One region of the Geobacillus thermopakistaniensis genome, then DNA from elsewhere that is predicted to be linked to it. Evidence: predicted binding sites of a transcription regulator. Region 1 holds the regulator's gene; each other region holds the start of a gene.
The links. Region 1 encodes Rex, which represses fermentation and respiration genes when NADH is low (regulators of the CRP and FNR family bind a similar motif). Its sites were predicted from a motif close to TTGTGAAATATTTCACAA; they were not measured.

Region 1 (3,147 bases):
CTCAAAGCTCTGTTTTGCGGCTTTTGAGACAGCCCCTTCGTTTGGCCCGGCCTTGCTCGCTTTCCTCTCAATGTTTTTCGTCCCGCCTCACTCATTGCCTTCCTGCTCGACTGCTCGCTGCGCTTTCCGATAGCCGATGCGCGCCACCCAAATGCTTCCTTCATACAAAATGGTGAGTGGAATCATGACGATCACTTGCGACAACACATCCGGCGGCGTAATGACCGCCGCTAAAATAAGCAGCGCTAAATACGCATACTTGCGGATGCGAACAAGAAGCTGCGGCGTAATAAGCCCTAAGCGGGTGAAAAACAGCACAACAATCGGAAGCTGAAATACGATGCCAAACGGCAGCACGAGCTGAAGCAAAAACTGAAAATATTCATTAATGCCGATCATTTGTTGAACCCCTAGTTGGTCAGCCAGCTGGCTCATAAATCGAACGACAAACGGAAACAAGACGAAATAAGCGAAGCTGACGCCTGCTAAAAAAAGAACGATCGACGCCGGGATATAGCTTAACGTCACTTTCCGCTCTTTTTCATACAGACCGGGGCTTACAAACGCCCAAATTTGATACAACAGCACCGGAGCCGACAGCACAGCTGCGATGACAAAGGCAAACTGAAAATACACTTTAATCGGATCGGTGAGGCGGAAGGCGTTCATGGTCAAATGCTTCGCCTCGGCCGTTCGCTGCAAATACAAAATGACATCATCGACAAAAAAGAAACTAACGACAAGCGCCGCAGCAAAAAAGATGAGCACGATGATGAGCCGTTTTCGCAGTTCACCCAGATGCTCATACACCGACATTTCTTTGTCATTCATTGTTTCTCCATCCTGCCTTGTCATCGGTCGGTTTTCGTTTCTTCGTCATCAGCGAGCCCTTTTGTGGCGTCTTTAAACTCGCGAAGCGACTGGCCGAACGACCGCCCTAATTCTGGCAGCTTTTTCGTGCCAAACAGCAACAAAATCACAGCAACGAGCAACAAATATTTCATGTGTTGTTCTCTCCTTTTACGATGGCGATGGATAGTTTTTCAAAAAATAGACGAGCGACTGCAGCTCAATGGCTAAATCGATATGATGGACGCGAATATGGTTCGGCACGTTCAACCGCGCCGGAGTAAAGTTTAAAATGCCTTTAATTCCTTGGGCGACAAGGCGGTCGGTCAGCGCTTGAGCCGCGGCGGCCGGCACGGTTAAAATGGCGACCGGGATGTTTTCGTGAAGCCGCTCCTCCAACTCATCGAGATGATAGACCGGCACCCCGCCGACTGTCGTTCCTACTTTCCGCTCATCGACATCAAACGCCATCACGATTTTCGTATTGTTGTTTTTCGAAAAATTATAGTTTAAAAAGGCGGTGCCTAAATTGCCGACGCCAAACAAGGCGACTTCGGTCACCTCATCCTCTTCAAGCGTCCGGCGGAAAAACGACAACAAATAATTGACATTATACCCGTATCCCTTTTTACCAAGCGCGCCAAAATAGGAGAAATCGCGGCGGATCGTCGCCGGATCGACTTTCACCGCCTCGCTCAACTCGGCAGAGGAGACGCGTTGCTTGCCGGAAGCGTGCAAGTTTTTCAAAAACCGATAGTAAAGCGGCAGCCGTTTGGCGGTTGCCTGCGGAATTTTCGGTTGTTCGTTGCTCATGATCTCATCCCCTAGCTAATCGGTTTTCCGTCGGTAATGGCCAGACTTCCCGCCCGTTTTTTCGACCAAATACGTCGGACCGATGACCATTCCTTTATCAAGCGCCTTGCACATATCGTACACCGTCAACGCACAGACCGAAGCGGCCGTCAGCGCTTCCATTTCCACTCCTGTGCTCCCTTTCGTTTTCACCGTTGCCGTGATGACGAGCTTATGCGCTTCTCCATCGTTTTCCCAAGCAAAAGCAATGTCCACACCCTTTAACATAAGCGGGTGACACATTGGAATAAGGTCAGCTGTCTTCTTCGCCGCCATCACCCCCGCCACTTGAGCGACGGCGAGCACATCCCCTTTCTCGATCGCATTGCTCGTCATTTTTTCGTAAATTTCCCGGCTGACAGTCACGCTCGTTTGCGCCACAGCCACTCGCACAGTATCTTCTTTGTGCGTAATATCAACCATTTTCGCGCGCCCTTGTTCATTGAAATGAGTGAACGATGACAATACAATCTCCTCCATTTATACACTATACACGATTTTTCATCATTCGTCTTTGACCGTTTTCGCGACTTACGTTAAACTATTCGCGAGGTGAAATGACATGATCATTTTGCAAGTGCACGGGCTCACGAAATATTTCGGCGCTGACCTTATTTTATCGAATATAAAACTAGAAATACAGTCCCACGACCGAATTGCCCTTGTCGGCCGCAACGGAGCGGGAAAATCGACATTGTTGAAAATCATCGCCGGTGAACTCTCTTTCGACAGCGGCAAAATCATCAAACCAAACCATATCAAAATCGGCTATTTGGCGCAAAACAGCGGGCTCGACTCGCCGCGTTCCATTTGGGACGAAATGCTTGAGGTATTCACCCCGCTTCTAGGACTCGAAAAACAGCTCGCCGAACTCAGCATGCAACTCGGCGACCCAGACGTACTCGCCGATCCAGCTCGCTATGAAAAAACGCTGAAAACGTATGACGAGCTGCAAGAACAATACAAAGAACAAGGCGGCTACCAATACGAAGCCGATATCCGCTCCGTTTTGCACGGGCTGCAGTTTTCCTCATATGATTATAAAACAACGCCGATCTCGTCGTTAAGCGGCGGACAGCGGACGCGTCTTGCCCTTGGGAAATTGCTGTTGTCCAAGCCGGATTTATTGATTTTGGACGAGCCGACGAACCATTTGGATCTTGAGACGCTCTCTTGGCTGGAGCAGTACTTGCAAGCCTATCCCGGTGCCGTCCTGGTTGTTTCCCACGACCGCTACTTTTTAGACAAAATCGTCACTGACGTATACGAACTGTCGAATGCCACGCTCAAACACTATGCCGGCAACTACAGCCGCTATTTGGAGTTGCGGGCCGAGCAATACGAACAAGAGTTAAGACGGTACGAGAAACAGCAAGAAGAAATCGCCCGACTCCAAGACTTCATCCAGCGCAACATCGCCCGTGCCTCGACGGCCAAACGGGCGCA
Region 2 (3,147 bases), on a different contig from region 1:
AAAATATGGATCCAGCCATTCCACACAGCATGGATTTTCACGCTGTCCACGCCGCTCCGTCAAAAGACTTTGTTGACGTGATGCCGGGCAAATCGGGGACATTCACCTATCCGGCGAACAACCCGGGTGTGTTTATGTACCATTGCGGCACAAAACCGGTGTTGCAGCATATCGCCAACGGCATGCATGGTGTGATCATCGTCAAACCGAAAAACGGCTATCCGACCGATAAGGAAGTCGACCGTGAATATGTACTCGTTCAAAATGAGTGGTATAAATATAACGATATGAACGATTTCCAAAACGGTGTGCCAAGCTATGTCGTTTTCTCGACGAAAGCCTTGAAGCCCGGTGATCCGAATACGAACGGCGATACGTTTACGCTGAAAGAAAAACCGTTGCTCGCGAAAGTCGGCGAGAAAATCCGCCTCTATGTCAACAACGTCGGCCCGAACGAAGTAAGCTCGTTCCACGTTGTCGGGACGGTGTTGGATGATGTATACCTTGACGGCAACCCGAATAACCATCTGAAAGGGATGCAAACGGTGATGCTTCCGGCAAGCGGCGGTGCGGTCGTCGAATTTACGGTCACCAAACCGGGAACATACCCGATCGTCACTCATCAGTTTAACCATGCACAAAAAGGAGCCGTCGCCATGCTGAAAGTGACCGAAACGGGCGAAGACGACGGCTCAGAAACAAGCGGACATTAATGTTTCCCCATTTCCCTAAACGGGAGATAGCCGCCTAAAGTCCTATAGCTCTTATTATACGGCGGTGAAAAGAAAAAGAAGTGATTCGCATCACAACCAAAAAAAGAAAAAGAGAGCGTCCGACAGGCCGCGAACAACGGTCGATCGGGCGCTTTTCCAATTCAAGCGATTTTCTCGGAATGTTCTTCGGTTTCGGAAGTGCGGCTTTTTTCATCGGATATGACCCGGCCGCTTCCTGACGGAAAAGATGAGCGGGGACTTCCACCGTCACCGGACCGGGCCTGCCATGGAGCGCGATTTCGTAAGCGTGCTGAATAGCAGATGGAATATCATTGATCTCGTTTACTTGCAAATGGTATTTTGTCACTGGCGTACAAAGACTCAAAATATCGAGATCGGGAGCGTATAAATGCTCTTCCGGTGAAGGCCGCCCAATAATGGCAAGCAGCGGTACAGAATCGCTTAATGCTGCGGCGATTCCGGTAATGCTGTTTGTGACTCCCGCCCCGATGATCGCCACGCCGAGTCTTCCTGAAGCGCGGGCACAGCCGTCCGCGGCATGAACAGCCGCCTGTTCATGTTTCATTTCGATTATGATAGGCAAGGACAAGAGTCTAGCACATGACGGACAGGCAACGTGCTTTCGTGGCAGCAGCCAAACACGTGGGTGATCCCTTGAACGGCTAGCGATTCGATAAGTACATCGGCTCCAAGGCGTGTGGGAGGATGAACCATTTTGTCACCTTCTTTTTAATTTAAACAACTCATGTGTGCAATGTATGTGAATATCGTCACATGGAAGCACAAGGAACATCTTTTTCTCGTTTCTGCATAATCCATTCGTTGTTTGGAAATTATAGGGGAATAGAGGGAATCGGTGCAAATAAAGGAAGCGAGATGATGAAATGAGCGGACCGTCACTAAGAAAATTGGAAGCGCATCGTTCTATTCATCATGGCGCCTTTGCCGAAGCGAAGCGCCTAACTGAACTGTTGGAAACATTATATACCGATGGGCGTTGTGAGCATGCCGCTGAAGTGGCGGATGCCCTTGTAGAGCACTGGGAAACACGGATCATCGCCCATGCGGAAGCAGAAGAAGAAGGCTTTTACCGCGAAAAGGCAAAAGAGAGAGGGGAGTTGGCTGAAACGATCACCCAGCTCAAGCGCGACCACGACATGATGAGAACGTTGATTGCTGAAATTAGGCAGCGGTTGCCCGGGCAAATCGATCGCGAGGTGTTGACCCGCTTTCACACGCTGCTTCATATCAACCGCATCCATAGCACGGATGAAGAGGCGTTGCTTTTTTAATTGAAAGGCAAAGAAAGGAGAGGCAAAACGGAATGAACGAAAAACCTGCTCCGCTTTTGCGCAAACTGAAGTATTTCGGTCGGTCGGAAAAAATCGCCGGCCACGCTGAGTTGTCGCCATACGGGAGGGACGTAGAGAAAACATACCGCCGCCGCTGGCAACATGATAAAGTGGTTCGTACAACCCATGGAGTCAATTGCACAGGTTCGTGCAGCTGGAAAGTGCATGTGAAAGACGGCATAATCGCATGGGAGACGCAGCAAACCGACTACCCGACAACAGGCCCCGATATGCCGGAGTATGAGCCGCGCGGCTGTCCGAGGGGAGCGAGTTTTTCCTGGTATACATACAGCCCGCTTCGCGTCCGCTATCCTTATGTGCGCGGGGCGCTGTTGCGGCTTTGGAAAGAAGCGCTGCAACAAGAAGGTGATCCCGTAGCCGCGTGGAAGTCGATTGTCGAAGATCCGGAAAAAGCGAAACGGTATAAACGCGCCCGTGGAAAAGGCGGGTTCGTGCGGGCGAAATGGGATGACGTTTATACGATGATCGCCGCGTCACTGATGTATACGATTCAAACGTACGGGCCGGATCGCATTTTTGGGTTTTCACCAATTCCGGCGATGTCGATGGTCAGCTATGCGGCCGGGGCACGGTTTTTGAATTTGATCGGCGGCGCCTTGCTCAGCTTTTATGACTGGTATGCCGATTTGCCGCCGGCTTCTCCGCAAATATGGGGGGAACAGACAGACGTCCCGGAAAGTTCAGACTGGTTTAACTCAAGCTACATGATTGTCTGGGGATCGAACTTGCCGCAAACGCGCACCCCGGATGCCCATTTTTACGTTGAGGTGCGCTACCGGGGGACAAAAGTCGTCGCTATTAGCCCTGACTATGCCGAATTTGTGAAGTTTGCCGACAACTGGCTGCCGGTGCAGCCGGGAATGGACGGAGCGTTGGCAATGGCGATGACCCACGTCATTTTAAAAGAGTTTTATGTCGATCAATCCGCTGATTATTTTTCTGATTATGTTAAAAAATACACCGATTTGCCCTTTTTAGTCATGCTGAACAAACAGGGGGATCGTTATACCGCCGGCCGCTTTTTGCGGGCGAGCGACCTT
Region 3 (3,147 bases), on a different contig from region 1:
CAGCAACACGAAGCGCGATATGGTGGAAAGCATGGCGGCGACAGCGGAGCGGATCAAGCATTATGAACATCAATACGGAAAATTGGAAGTGGAAAAATTTTTGGATGCCGTCTTGGCCATTCAGGAGCATATCGATCCCTCGCTCCTGCGGCCAAAGCTGTCATGGACGTGGGAAGATACGGAAGTGTACGAAGAGGAGGAGCCTCCGAAAACATCGACGCCGTACGACGATTTATGGTCGCTTGACGAGCGAAACAAACTGAAAACGCCGCCGCGAAAAAAACGGCGCAAGTTTCCGCCGCAACCGGAAAAAGATGTGCTATTGTTCATTGAAGAATACAGCCGCGAACTGGAGGATTGGCAACGCGACATTTTAACGATGATGCGCGAGGAAATGCTTTATTTTTGGCCGCAGCTGGAGACGAAAATCATGAACGAAGGATGGGCGACGTATTGGCATCAGCGCATTTTGCGCGAGATGGATTTGACGAGCGATGAGGCGATTGAATTTGCGAAACTGAACGCCAACGTCGTGCAACCGTCGCGCACTGGCATCAATCCGTATTATTTAGGACTGAAAATTTTTGAAGACATTGAAGAGCGGTGGAATAATCCGACTGAGGAGATGAAAAAATACGGCGTCAAGCCGGGGTCGGGGAGGGCGAAAATTTTTGAAGTGCGCGAACTCGAATCCGACATTTCGTTTTTGCGCAACTATTTAACGAAAGAGCTCGTCATGCGCGAAGATATGTATTTGTTCCAAAAACAGGGGAAAGAATATAAAATCGTCGACAAAAACTGGGAGCATATCCGCGACCAACTCGTCAGCATGCGGGTAAACGGCGGATTCCCGTATATCACGGTCAATGACGGCGATTATATGCGCAACGGAGAGTTGTATTTGAAGCATTGGTATGAAGGAATCGAACTCGATCTGAAGTATTTAGAAAAAGTGCTCCCATACATTTATCAGTTGTGGGGCCGTCCGGTCCATATGGAGACGGTCGTCGAGGAAAAGCCGATGTTGTTTACGTATGACGGGAAAACGGTGCATCGGAAATATTTATAACATGAGGGCAGGGATCTCCTGCTTTTTTTGTTTGTCACGATGAATATGTGAAAAATGACACAAATTATTCGAAATCATGCCGGATAGCGTCCCCGATTTTATGAAATAATATGAAGTGGATAATTTGTGATGGTTGTCACAAATTCTTCACCACTGTTTGTTCGCCCGGGGGGATGGATATGTGGAAGCGGCATGAAAAAACGCTTGTGTTCGTTAGCTTTGCTGTTGCGGCTGTTGTCTTGCTTTCCTTGATTGGCCGCTTGTTTTCATAAGGGGGGGATGAATCGTGAACGGTTACGATCCGGTGCTGCTTAGCCGTATTTTGACGGGATTGACACTGACGGTCCACATCATTTATGCCACGATCGGCGTCGGGATTCCACTGATGATCGCCATTGCCCAGTGGGTTGGGATTCGCAAAAATGATATGCATTACATCTTACTCGCTCGCCGCTGGACGCGCGGTTTTGTCATCACCGTAGCGGTCGGCGTGGTGACAGGAACAGCGATCGGCTTGCAGCTGTCGCTTTTATGGCCGAACTTTATGCAGCTGGCTGGCCAAGTGATCAGCTTGCCGCTGTTCATGGAGACGTTCGCCTTCTTTTTTGAAGCCATTTTCCTCGGCATTTATTTGTATACATGGGATCGGTTCGAAAATCAGAAAAAACATTTGCTTTTGCTTATCCCGGTGGCAATTGGGTCTTCAGCATCAGCCATGTTTATTACGATGGTGAACGCGTTTATGAATACGCCGCAAGGGTTTGAATTTAAAAACGGCGAGCTTGTCAACATCGATCCAATCGCGGCTATGTTCAACCCAGCGATGCCGACGAAAGTCGCCCATGTGCTGGCGACTTCGTATATGACGTCAGCATTCGTGCTTGCTTCGATCGCCGCTTGGCATTTATGGAAAGGCAATCGTCACATTTATCATCGCAAGGCACTTCATTTAATGATGAAAACAGCTTTTATTTTTTCGGTAGCCAGTGCATTGATTGGCGACTTATCGGGCAAATTTTTAGCCGAATACCAGCCAGAAAAGCTGGCGGCTGCTGAATGGCATTTTGAAACGAGCTCCCATGCACCGTTGATCCTGTTCGGCGCGCTCCAAGAAGACGGGGAAGTGAAATATGCCTTGGAAATTCCATATGCCCTTAGCATTTTGGCCCATAACCATCCCGCTGCGGTTGTGACCGGACTGAACGAAGTTCCGGAAGATGAACGCCCACCACTGTACATTCATTACTTATTCGATGTGATGGTCACGATCGGGGTGTTTTTAATGGTTGTCGCAGCCGCGTATTGGCTCGGATCGATTTTCCGCTGGAAGTGGACGGCGAAAAAGTGGTTTTTTGGACTGCTGGTGGCGGGAGGGCCGCTGGCGATGGCTGCGATTGAGGCGGGATGGTACTTAGCGGAAGTCGGGCGGCAGCCGTGGATTTTGCGCGGCTATATGAAAACGGCGGAAGGAGCGACATCGTCGGCGCATGTGGATACGATGCTTGTGTTGTTTTGCCTTTTGTATATGGTGTTAGTAATTGCGAGCGCAACAGTGCTCATCCGTATGTTCCGCCGCAACCCGGTTGAACGGGAGCTGGCAGAGCGGGCCAATAACGGGGAGGTGGCGCCATGACGCTCGAAGTCATTGGCATTTCGGTGTTATGGCTGTTTTTGTTCGGGTACATTATCGTTGCCTCGATTGATTTCGGGGCTGGGTTTTTCAGCGCCTATAGCCATTGGGCAAACAAACAGCATATTTTGCACCGCATCATTCAGCGCTATCTTTCCCCTGTATGGGAAGTGACGAACGTCTTTCTTGTCTTTTTCTTTGTCGGCATTGTCGGCTTTTTTCCGAAAACGGCGTATTATTACGGTTCTATTTTGCTTGTCCCGGCGAGCATCTCCATCATTTTGTTAGCTATTCGCGGCTCGTACTATGCGTTTCATACGTATGGGGGGACGGAACGGAACTGGTATTTAATCGCTTATGGATTGACGGGGTTGTTTATTCCGGCCTCCCTGTCCATCGTGTTGACGATTTCCGAAGGCGGGTTTGTGGAGGCAGGCGCCTCAGGCGT

Region 2: the regulator Rex is predicted to act here: its motif matches at 1,493-1,510, upstream of T260_RS131540 (hemerythrin domain-containing protein).
Region 3: the regulator Rex is predicted to act here: its motif matches at 1,115-1,132, upstream of T260_RS124605 (cytochrome ubiquinol oxidase subunit I).

The regions. Positions count from the first base shown of each region.
Region 1 covers NZ_AYSF01000051.1:4,302-7,448, reverse strand. Annotated here, with positions in the region: gene tatC (twin-arginine translocase subunit TatC) at 88-831, opposite strand; gene tatA (twin-arginine translocase TatA/TatE family subunit) at 852-1,004, opposite strand; gene T260_RS128910 (redox-sensing transcriptional repressor Rex) at 1,021-1,662, opposite strand; gene moaC (cyclic pyranopterin monophosphate synthase MoaC) at 1,678-2,166, opposite strand; gene T260_RS128920 (ABC-F family ATP-binding cassette domain-containing protein) at 2,264-3,147, shown strand, end outside.
Region 2 covers NZ_AYSF01000039.1:10,763-13,909, forward strand. Annotated here, with positions in the region: gene T260_RS131545 (multicopper oxidase domain-containing protein) at 1-713, shown strand, start outside; gene T260_RS1000000138705 (thiamine pyrophosphate-binding protein) at 748-1,299, opposite strand; gene T260_RS131540 (hemerythrin domain-containing protein) at 1,619-2,026, shown strand; gene T260_RS131535 (nitrate reductase subunit alpha) at 2,059-3,147, shown strand, end outside.
Region 3 covers NZ_AYSF01000078.1:66,574-69,720, forward strand. Annotated here, with positions in the region: gene T260_RS124610 (SpoVR family protein) at 1-1,069, shown strand, start outside; gene T260_RS124605 (cytochrome ubiquinol oxidase subunit I) at 1,356-2,702, shown strand; gene T260_RS124600 (cytochrome d ubiquinol oxidase subunit II) at 2,699-3,147, shown strand, end outside.